Regions from separate parts of the Sanguibacter sp. 25GB23B1 genome, predicted to be linked through region 3. Evidence: riboswitches for the same ligand, from Rfam matches in the RefSeq annotation. Region 3 holds a riboswitch; each other region holds the start of a gene.
The links. Region 3 has a riboswitch for thiamine pyrophosphate ahead of thiO (glycine oxidase ThiO). Riboswitches for the same ligand answer to the same signal wherever they lie in the genome.

Region 1: it holds a riboswitch for thiamine pyrophosphate, as region 3 does, so the genes downstream of both, thiD (bifunctional hydroxymethylpyrimidine kinase/phosphomethylpyrimidine kinase) here and thiO (glycine oxidase ThiO) in region 3, are expected to answer to the same signal.
Region 2: it holds a riboswitch for thiamine pyrophosphate, as region 3 does, so the genes downstream of both, thiC (phosphomethylpyrimidine synthase ThiC) here and thiO (glycine oxidase ThiO) in region 3, are expected to answer to the same signal.
Region 4: it holds a riboswitch for thiamine pyrophosphate, as region 3 does, so the genes downstream of both, ABKW26_RS15850 (thiamine ABC transporter substrate-binding protein) here and thiO (glycine oxidase ThiO) in region 3, are expected to answer to the same signal.

Annotation. Positions count from the first base shown of each region.
Region 1 covers NZ_JBDYKL010000017.1:61,689-63,880, forward strand. Annotated here, with positions in the region: gene pheT (phenylalanine--tRNA ligase subunit beta) at 1-1,083, shown strand, start outside; TPP riboswitch at 1,092-1,190, shown strand; gene thiD (bifunctional hydroxymethylpyrimidine kinase/phosphomethylpyrimidine kinase) at 1,183-2,076, shown strand; gene ABKW26_RS11135 (hypothetical protein) at 2,064-2,192, opposite strand, start outside.
Region 2 covers NZ_JBDYKL010000001.1:67,687-69,878, forward strand. Annotated here, with positions in the region: gene thiC (phosphomethylpyrimidine synthase ThiC) at 1-1,051, opposite strand, end outside; TPP riboswitch at 1,041-1,151, opposite strand; gene ABKW26_RS00345 (hypothetical protein) at 1,303-1,623, shown strand; gene clpB (ATP-dependent chaperone ClpB) at 1,673-2,192, opposite strand, start outside.
Region 3 covers NZ_JBDYKL010000049.1:3,153-5,344, forward strand. Annotated here, with positions in the region: gene ABKW26_RS18895 (hypothetical protein) at 1-132, opposite strand, end outside; gene thiE (thiamine phosphate synthase) at 129-893, opposite strand; TPP riboswitch at 910-1,015, shown strand; gene thiO (glycine oxidase ThiO) at 1,007-2,192, shown strand, end outside.
Region 4 covers NZ_JBDYKL010000032.1:38,351-40,542, reverse strand. Annotated here, with positions in the region: gene ABKW26_RS15855 (iron ABC transporter permease) at 1-86, opposite strand, end outside; gene ABKW26_RS15850 (thiamine ABC transporter substrate-binding protein) at 91-1,203, opposite strand; TPP riboswitch at 1,260-1,364, opposite strand; gene ABKW26_RS15845 (DUF4235 domain-containing protein) at 1,443-1,703, shown strand; gene ABKW26_RS15840 (YbaB/EbfC family nucleoid-associated protein) at 1,834-2,192, shown strand, end outside.

The DNA.
Region 1 (2,192 bases), on a different contig from region 3:
GAGGTCGCGCGCCTCGTCGGCTACGACACGATCCCGTCGATCCTCCCGGCAGCACCGGCCGGTCGGGGTCTCACCCAGAGCCAGCGGGTGCGCCGGAGCGTCGCACGTGCGCTCGCCGAGGACGGGTACGTCGAGACGTTGAGCTACCCCTTCGTCGGGCGGGCACAGCACGACGAGCTGGCCCTCCCTGACGACGACGAGCGGCGGGTCGCGCTCGTCCTGGCCAACCCGCTGTCGGCGGAGAAGAACGAGATGCGCACGAACCTTCTCGTCACGCTCCTCGACACCGCACGCCGCAACGTCGCACGAGGCCAGAGCGATCTCGCGCTCTTCGAGGTCGGTCTCGTGACGCTTCCGCGCGCTGGTGCGCCGGCCGCTCCGCTGTACCCGGGTGCCGCTCGACCGTCCGAGGCGGAGCTCGCGGCGATCGACGCGGCCGTGCCGGACCAGCCGCGGCGGGTCGCCGGGGTGCTGTGCGGGCGCCGCGACCCTGCGGGCTGGTGGGGGCCCGGTCGTGTCGCCGACTGGACGGACGCCGTCGCCGGCGCGCGGCTCGTCGCCGCGCGGGTCGGCGTCGGCCTCGTCGTGACCAGCGACCCGGACCACGCACCGTGGCACCCAGGACGCTGCGCGCGCCTCGCGCTCGCGGACGGGACCGTCGTCGGTCACGCGGGAGAGCTGCACCCGAAGGTGGTCGAGGACCTGGGGCTCCCGCCGCGGTCTGCCGCCTTCGAGGTCGACCTCGACCTCCTCTTCGCGGCGGCTCCCCACGACCCGATCCAGGGGGTGACCGTCTCGACCTTCCCGCTCGCGAAGGAGGACCTCGCGCTGGTCGTCGACGCCGGCGTGCCTGCTCAGCAGGTCTTCGACGCGGTGCGCGAGGGGGCCGGTCCGCTGCTCGAGGAGCTGCGGCTCTTCGACGTGTTCACGGGGGAGCAGGTGGGCGAGGGAAAGAAGTCGCTCGCCTTCTCGCTGCGGCTCCGTGGTGCCGACCGCACCTTGACCGCGCAGGACACCGCGGCCGTCCGCGAGGCAGCGGTCGCCGAGGCACACCGCCGGGTGGGAGCCGTGCTCCGGGGCTGAGTATCGTAGTGAGCGACACGGGGTGCCCGCGCACGGCGCGGGCTGAGAGCACACCCGTCGAACCTGATCTAGCTCGTACTAGCGAAGGGATGTCGCCTCATGACGTCTGCCCCTGCACGTCCTCGTGTCCTGAGCATCGCCGGGACCGACCCCACCGGCGGTGCCGGGATCCAGGCCGACCTCAAGTCGTTCGCCGCGCACGGCGCCTACGGCATGGCGGTCGTCACCGCCCTCGTGGCCCAGAACACCCAGGGTGTCCGGTCCACCCACGTCCCGGGGGCCGGGTTCCTGCGAGCCCAGCTGGACGCCGTGAGCGACGACGTCGTCGTCGACGCGGTGAAGGTCGGGATGGTGGCGACGGCGGCCAACGCCGACGCGATCACCGCGTGGCTCGGTGCCGTGCGGGTTCCAGTCGTGGTCGTCGACCCGGTCATGGTCGCGACGAGCGGGCACTGCCTCCTCGACGACGACGCCCGCGTCGCCCTCGTCCGGCTGCTCGGTCGCGCGCACCTCGTGACACCGAACCTCGCCGAGCTCGCGGTGCTCGTGGACCAGCCGGTAGCGCTCACGTGGGCGGACGCCCTCGCTCAGGGGGTGCGCCTCGAGCGGGAGGTCGGCGCCGCGGTACTCGTCAAGGGCGGTCACCTCGAGGGGCACAGCAGCCCGGACGCTCTCGTGACGGACGTCGGGACGGTCGAGATCGACGGGCCCCGCGTGCACACGCCGAACACCCACGGCACCGGATGCTCCCTGTCGTCGGCCGTCGCTGCGCTCCAGCCGCGTCTCGGCTCCTGGGAACACAGCGTCCGCACGGCGAAGGCCTGGTTGACCGGCGCCCTGCGGGCTGGAGACGGTCTCGCGGTCGGGCGCGGACGGGGACCGGTGGACCACCTGCACCACGTCGGTCGGTTCGAGGAGGTCGATCACGAGGAGCTCGGTCGCCATGAGGTGACGGGCTCCGTCGCGGGTGTCGGCGCTGCTCAGGCCCCGTAGGTGCAGTCGTAGCCCGGGGGGAACCAGCGGAACGTGGTCTCGATCTCGTTCGCGGAGGTTCCGCTCGGTGCCTCGCGGTAGCAGTCGGCACGCGACTGGTCCATGCCCATCTTCAG
Region 2 (2,192 bases), on a different contig from region 3:
TCCGGAGCTCCGCGAACTGCGCGGCGTCGTTCGCGTCCGCGATGGAGCCGGGGCGGAGCCCGTCGCCGAGGGAGAACGTCACGTCGTAGCGGCGCAGGATCTCGCACAGCTCATGGAAGTGCGTGTAGAGGAACGACTCGCGGTGGTGCGCGAGGCACCACGCCGCCATGATCGACCCGCCGCGCGAGACGATCCCCGTGACACGACGTGCCGTGAGCGGGATGTAGCGCAGCAGGACGCCGGCGTGGACGGTCATGTAGTCGACACCCTGCTCGCACTGCTCGATCACCGTGTCGCGGTAGATCTCCCAGGTCAGCGCGGCCGGGTCGCCCTTGACCTTCTCGAGCGCCTGGTAGATCGGCACCGTGCCCACCGGGATCGGGGAGTTCCGCAGGATCCACTCGCGCGTCTCGTGGATGTCCTTGCCGGTGGAGAGGTCCATGAGGGTGTCGGCGCCCCAGCGCGCGGCCCACACCATCTTCTCGACCTCTTCCTCGATGCTCGACGTCACCGCGGAGTTGCCGATGTTCGCGTTGATCTTCACGGCGAAGGCCTTGCCGATGATCATCGGCTCCACCTCGGGGTGGTTCCGGTTCGCGGGGATGACGGCGCGACCGCGCGCCACCTCCGAGCGGACGAGCTCGACGTCCACACCCTCGCGGGCGGCGACGTACCGCATCTCGTGGGTGACGATCCCGGCCTTCGCCCAGGCCAGCTGGGTGCCGGCGCCCTCCACGGGCTCCGGCCGCGACCACGTCTCCCGTGCTCGCGGCAGGCCCGCGAGGAGGTCGATCGGCGCCGCGTCGGCCGAGTCGTCCGTGTACGGGCCGGACGTGTCGTAGAGATCGAGGTGCTCGCCGTTGCTGAGGTTCACACGGCGGACCGGGAACGCGAGACCGGGTGCGTCAGGGACCGGCGCGTAGTGCTTCGTGGACCCGGCGATGGGGCCCATCGTCACGGTGCTCGCCGACGTGACGGTGCTGCTGGTGGTGGCCGTGCTGCTGGTGGTGCTGGGTGCTGAGGACGCGCGTGCGTCGTCGACGATGCTCATCGATTCTCCCTACGCCGGCATGATCCGGACAGGTTCGAACGGTCGGCGGCGCGTGAGCCGCCCTCTCAGCTCGCTGCTGCGAGCTCCCGTGGGTATGTGGTTGTCGGGCCAGGCTACCCCACACGCACGACCTGCCCAATCGTGACAAAGCTCTCACTCTGCGGCGTGTCCACGGATCGGGTGCAGGTCCGCGACCCTACGGTCGTCCTGAGGCCCGACGACGTGCCTCGTCCGACGAGCAGGGGGAAGAGATGCAGAGAAGGAGCCTGATCGCAGCACTCACGGTCGTCCTCGTGGGGTTCTCGACAGTGGTGGCGTCGAGCGCGAGCGCAGCGGCCTGCACGGTGGCGGCGTCCCGGTCGTCGACCTGGACGAAGGTCCAGGCCGGCACCGGTTGCCTCGCCGTCCAGGCGCGGATCGACAAGTACGTCCAGGGCACGGGCATCCGCAGCACGCTCGGCTATGCCGGTCCGACGCTCTCGGTCGCCGTGGACAACTACGGCATCTGGTCCGGGGCGTACTACCGCACCCGCAGCTCGGCGGGCACCTGGAGCGGGTGGTCGCCGGTCTGACGACTCCCTCCCGGCCGCCCGCCGAGGCTGCAGGTCGGCGCTGCGCGGCTCAGCGCACGGTGAGCGTCAGCCGGGCCGTCCCGTCCTCGGACTCCGCGCCGAGGTCGGGGCGGTCCACGAGCACGGTCGCGCCGTCGACCACCTCGCCGGAGAGGATGGACCGCGCGAGGCGGTCCCCGATCTCACGCTGGACGAGCCGGCGCAGGGGCCGGGCACCGTAGGCGGGGTCGAAGCCCTCGATCGCGAGCCACTCGCGCGCCGGGAGCGTCACCTCGAGGGAGATCCGACGGTCCGTGAGCCGTGCCGCGAGCTCCTTGACCTGGATGTCGACGATCCGTCCGAGCTCGTCGAGGCCCAGGGGGTCGAAGAGCACGACCTCGTCGAGCCTGTTGAGGAACTCGGGCTTGAACGCTTCGCGGACGGTCGACATGACTGCGGCACGCTTCGCCCCGTCGTCGAGCAGCGGGTCGACGAGGAACTGCGAGCCGAGGTTCGACGTGAGGACGAGGATGACGTTGCGGAAGTCGACCGTGCGCCCCTGGCCGTCGGTGAGGCGGCCGTCGTCGAGC
Region 3 (2,192 bases):
CGACGCGGGTGTCGTCTCCTCGGCAGGCCCTGGCTCGGAGCCGCCGGTCCCGTCAGGGCTGCACGCTGGGAGCCCGGCGAGGAGGCTCCCGATCGCGAGTGCCACGAGCGCGCGGCGCGCGGTCGTGCTCACGGTCGGCGCCCACGCCCGGTGCCCGTGCCCGCGACCGCAGTCACCGCGTCTGCAGTCACTGCGCGCGCGACGGTGGCTCGCAGGTCTCGCGCCGCCCCCTCCGGGTCGGCCGCCTCCGTCACCGCGCGCACGACGACGACCCGCCGCGCGCCGGCCTCGACGACCTCGCGCACGCTGCCGAGGTCGACCCCGCCGATCGCGAACCACGGCGTCGCGGGCCGCGCGGCCGCCACCCGCCGGACCGCATCGAGTCCGACCGCGGGTCGGCCAGGTTTCGTGGGCGTCGCCCACACTGGCCCGACGCAGAAGTAGTCGACGTCGGGGTCGGCGTCGGCCGCCGACGCCTGCGCGCCGCCACCGGTCGAGCGCCCGAGGACCGCGTTCGGTCCGACGAGGCCTCGAGCAGCCGCGACGGGGAGATCACGCTGCCCGGTGTGCAGGACGTCTGCGCGGGCTGCGAGCGCCACGTCGGCGCGGTCATTCACCGCGAGGAGCGCACCGTGCTCGATCGTCAGCTCGCGCAGTGCCGCGAGGAGATCCAGCTCCTCAGCGACGTCGAGCGACCGGTCGCGCAGCTGGACGACGTCGACGCCGCCGCGCAGGGCTGCACGCACGAGGTCGAGCAGGTCGAGGCCACCTCGTCGGTCACGACGAGCGTCGGTGCACAGATAGAGGCGGGCGTCCTGCAGCCGCTCGCGCACGCCGCCGGTCGGTACCGGCACCGGTGACGCAGAGGCGGGTGGTTCCGAGGTCGGGGCCATGCGCGGAAGTGTAGTGTGAACAACGCACGGGAGCCCCGCACAGGTGGGGCTGAGAGGGCATTCCGCCGACCGTCGAACCTGCTCTGGGTCATGCCAGCGAAGGGAGCAAGCGCATGCGCGCACTCGAAGTCTCGACCCCACCACCAGCCGCCACGGTCTCGGACGTCCTCGTCCTCGGCGGTGGCATCATCGGCGCCGTCGCCACCTGGCGAGCGTCCTGTCTCGGCCTGTCCGTCACGTGCCTCGACCCGTACCCGGGCTCGGGGGCGACGTGGGCGGCGGCCGGCATGCTCGCCCCGGTCACCGAGGCGAGCTTCGGCGAGCCGGAGCTCGCCGCGCTGTGCGTCGACTCGGCGGCGCGCTGGCCGGCGTTCGCGGCCGAGCTCGAGCAGGCCTCGGGGCTCGACGTCGGGCTCGCAGCCTGCGGCACGCTCGCCGTCTCGTACGACCAGGGCGACGCCCAGGAGGCCGACCGGCTGCACGCCCTCCACAGGGGCCTGGGCCTCGCGTCGGAACGCCTCTCGCTCGCCGAGGCACGCGGGCGCGAGCCCTTCCTCGGCAGCCGCCTGTCCGGTGCGTTCTGGGTGAGCGGCGACCACCAGGTCGATCCGCGTGCGACCCACAGGGCGCTCATGGCGGTCGTCGACGGGCGCCCCGGGATGCGGAGCCGGGTGGTGCGCTCCGCCGCGGTCCGGCTCGTGCGCTCGGCCACGGGAGACGTCGTCGGCGCGGTGGACGAGAACGGCGCGACGCACAGCGCCGGGCTCGTCGTCCTCGCTGCCGGTGCCCGCTCGGCGGACCTGCTCGGCGGGGTGCCCGAGGTCGTCGTGCCGACCCGCGCCGTCCGCGGACAGTCGATCCGGCTCGATGCCCGGGGCGTGCCCGGCTTCGGACTGCGGCACGTGGTGCGCGGGACGGTCCAGATGCGACCGGTCTACGTCGTCCCTCGTCCTGGCGGCGAGGTCGTCGTCGGTGCGACGAGCGAGGAGCGCACCGACAGCCTCACCCCGGCGGGGAGCGTCTACGCGCTCCTGCGCGACGCGCGCGCACTGGTCCCCGGTATCGACGAGCTCGACTTCCACGAGGTGACGACCGGGCAGCGTCCGGGCACGCCGGACAACCTGCCGATCATCGGACGGACCGCGGTCCCCGGGCTCGCTGTCGCGACCGGCCACTACCGCAACGGCGTCCTGCTCGCACCGTTGACGGCGGCTGCGCTCGACGGCCTGCTGGCCGGCGAGGAGACCCCCGCACCCGACCTGCCTGCCGCGCTCGCGTCGGTCGACCCGCTGCGCTTCT
Region 4 (2,192 bases), on a different contig from region 3:
GGAGCGCGCACGGGCCCCAGGACCGGGCCGCGCCCGCGGGCCGCGTCCCGGGCGCCCGCCCGCTCCTCGACGACCGGTGCAGTCATCGGGCTAGCCGATCACCGTGGCAGTCCAGTCCTCGATCCACTGGTCACGGTTCTCCGAGATCTCCGTGGGGTCGAGCACGATCGGGTTCTCCGGCAGCGGCGCGAAGTCGACCCACTCGACCGGGATCTCGGCGTCGGGGTCGACCGGGTACACGTACATGTTCGTCGCGATCGTGGACTGGAACTGCTCGCCCAGGAGGAAGTCGACGACCTGCTGCGCACCCTCCGGGTTCTCCGCCCCCTCGAGGACGCCCGCGTACTCGACCTGGCGGAAGCACGTGCCGAGCATCGCGGTCGTGGTCGTCGTGCTGCCGTCCTCGCTCACCGTGTACGCCGGGGACGAGGCGTAGGACAGGACGATCGGCCGGGCCCCGTCGCCCTCGCCCGCCGTGAACTCGGTCTGGTACGCCTCTTCCCACCCGGTGACGACGAGCAGGCCGTTGTCCGAGAGCTTCTGCCAGTACTCGAGGTAGTCGTCCCCGTACGCACCGATCGTCGCGAAGAGGAACGCGAGGCCCGGGCTCGAGGTCGCCGGGTTGCTCACCACCGTGAGGTCCTCGTACACGGGCATCGTGAGGTCGTCGAGCGTCGCCGGCTCGAGCACACCGTTCTCGTCGAACCACGCGGTGTCGACATTCATGCACACGTCGCCGTAGTCGACCGCGGTGAGCGTCCCCGACGGGTCCGCGGCGAGCTGCGCCGAGAGCTCGCCCTGCTCGGGCGACGTGTACGGGGCGAACACGCCCTCCTCGACGGCACGCGAGGCGAAGGAGTTGTCGATCCCGTAGGCGACGTCGCCGAGCGGCGAGTCCTTCGTCAGGACGAGCTGGTTGGCGAGCGCCCCGCCGTCCCCGGCGCTCACGACCTCGAGCGTGAGGCCGCTCTCCTCCTCGAAGGCCGCCTTGCTCTCGTCGCTGATGATGATCGAGTCGTGCACGACGACCGTGACCGTGCCGGACGTGCCGGACGTTCCCGACGTCTCGCCCGTCGCGTCGTCCTGCGACGACTCGGAGGCGCAGGACGCCAGCACCAGGGCGATGCTGGTGGTGAGCCCGGCGACGAGCAGCCCGGTCCGTGCGGGCCGGCGTCGTGCAGGCTGGTGGGTGGTGTACAGCATGTGATGCGTCCTCCTGTGGACCGTGAAAAGCCTGAGGAGGGGTTCCACGCGCGCGCGTGGCGAGATTCCCGACTCCCTACACCGGTGCTAACCGGATCAGGTTCGAGGGTCTGCGGTATACCGCACTCTCAGCGCTCGTTCGCGCTCCCCTGTCGTTCGGGACGAGTTTACACGCGGTGTGCGGCCCCGGACGTGGGGCGCTAGCGTGGGGGCACATCGCTATCGCACGTGGAGGAACAGTGGCCCAGGACCAGTCCATGCAGGTCAAGCTCGCGACGCTCGCCATCTCGTTCGGGGCCGGTCTGCTCGCCCAGAAGATCGTCAAGACCATCTGGCTCAAGGCGACCGGCAAGCCCGGCAGCCTCGTCGACGACGACGACGCGACGATCGTCAGCATGGTGGGCTTCGCCGCCGTCACCGGAGCGACCGCGGCCCTGACCAGGGTTCTTGCTGCCCGCGGCACGACGAAGGTCGCCGCCCGCCTCGCCGCCCGCCGCTGAGCCGCCGTCCCCGATGCTCCCCGGGGTACTTCTCCCCATCGGGGCACGCCGCAGAACTCGGTAGCCTCAGGGAAGCTTGGACGTGTCGGCCCCATCCGACGACCGCAGTCGGGCGACCGGAGGGAGCACGGTGAACGAGCAGGACCTCGCGGACACGATGGAGTCCGCGCTCGCCGACGCGCACCGTGCCGCCGCGCGCGCACGGCGCGTCTCCGCCGACCTCGCCGACCTCCGCGGGGTGGGCCGTTCCTCCCGCGGCGAGGTCAAGGCCGAGGTCGACCACCGAGGGCTCGTCCAGGACGTGACCTTCGCTCACTCCGCGATGCGTCTCGACAAGGACCAGCTGCGGACCGCGATCCTCCAGACCGTCGGTGCCGCCCAGGCCGACCTCCAGGCCCAGGCCGCCGAGCTCCGGGGTGCGCTGCACCCCGACCCGCGCCCGATCGCCGAGCAGACCGAGATGTTCGACGTCGCCGAGCGCATCATGCG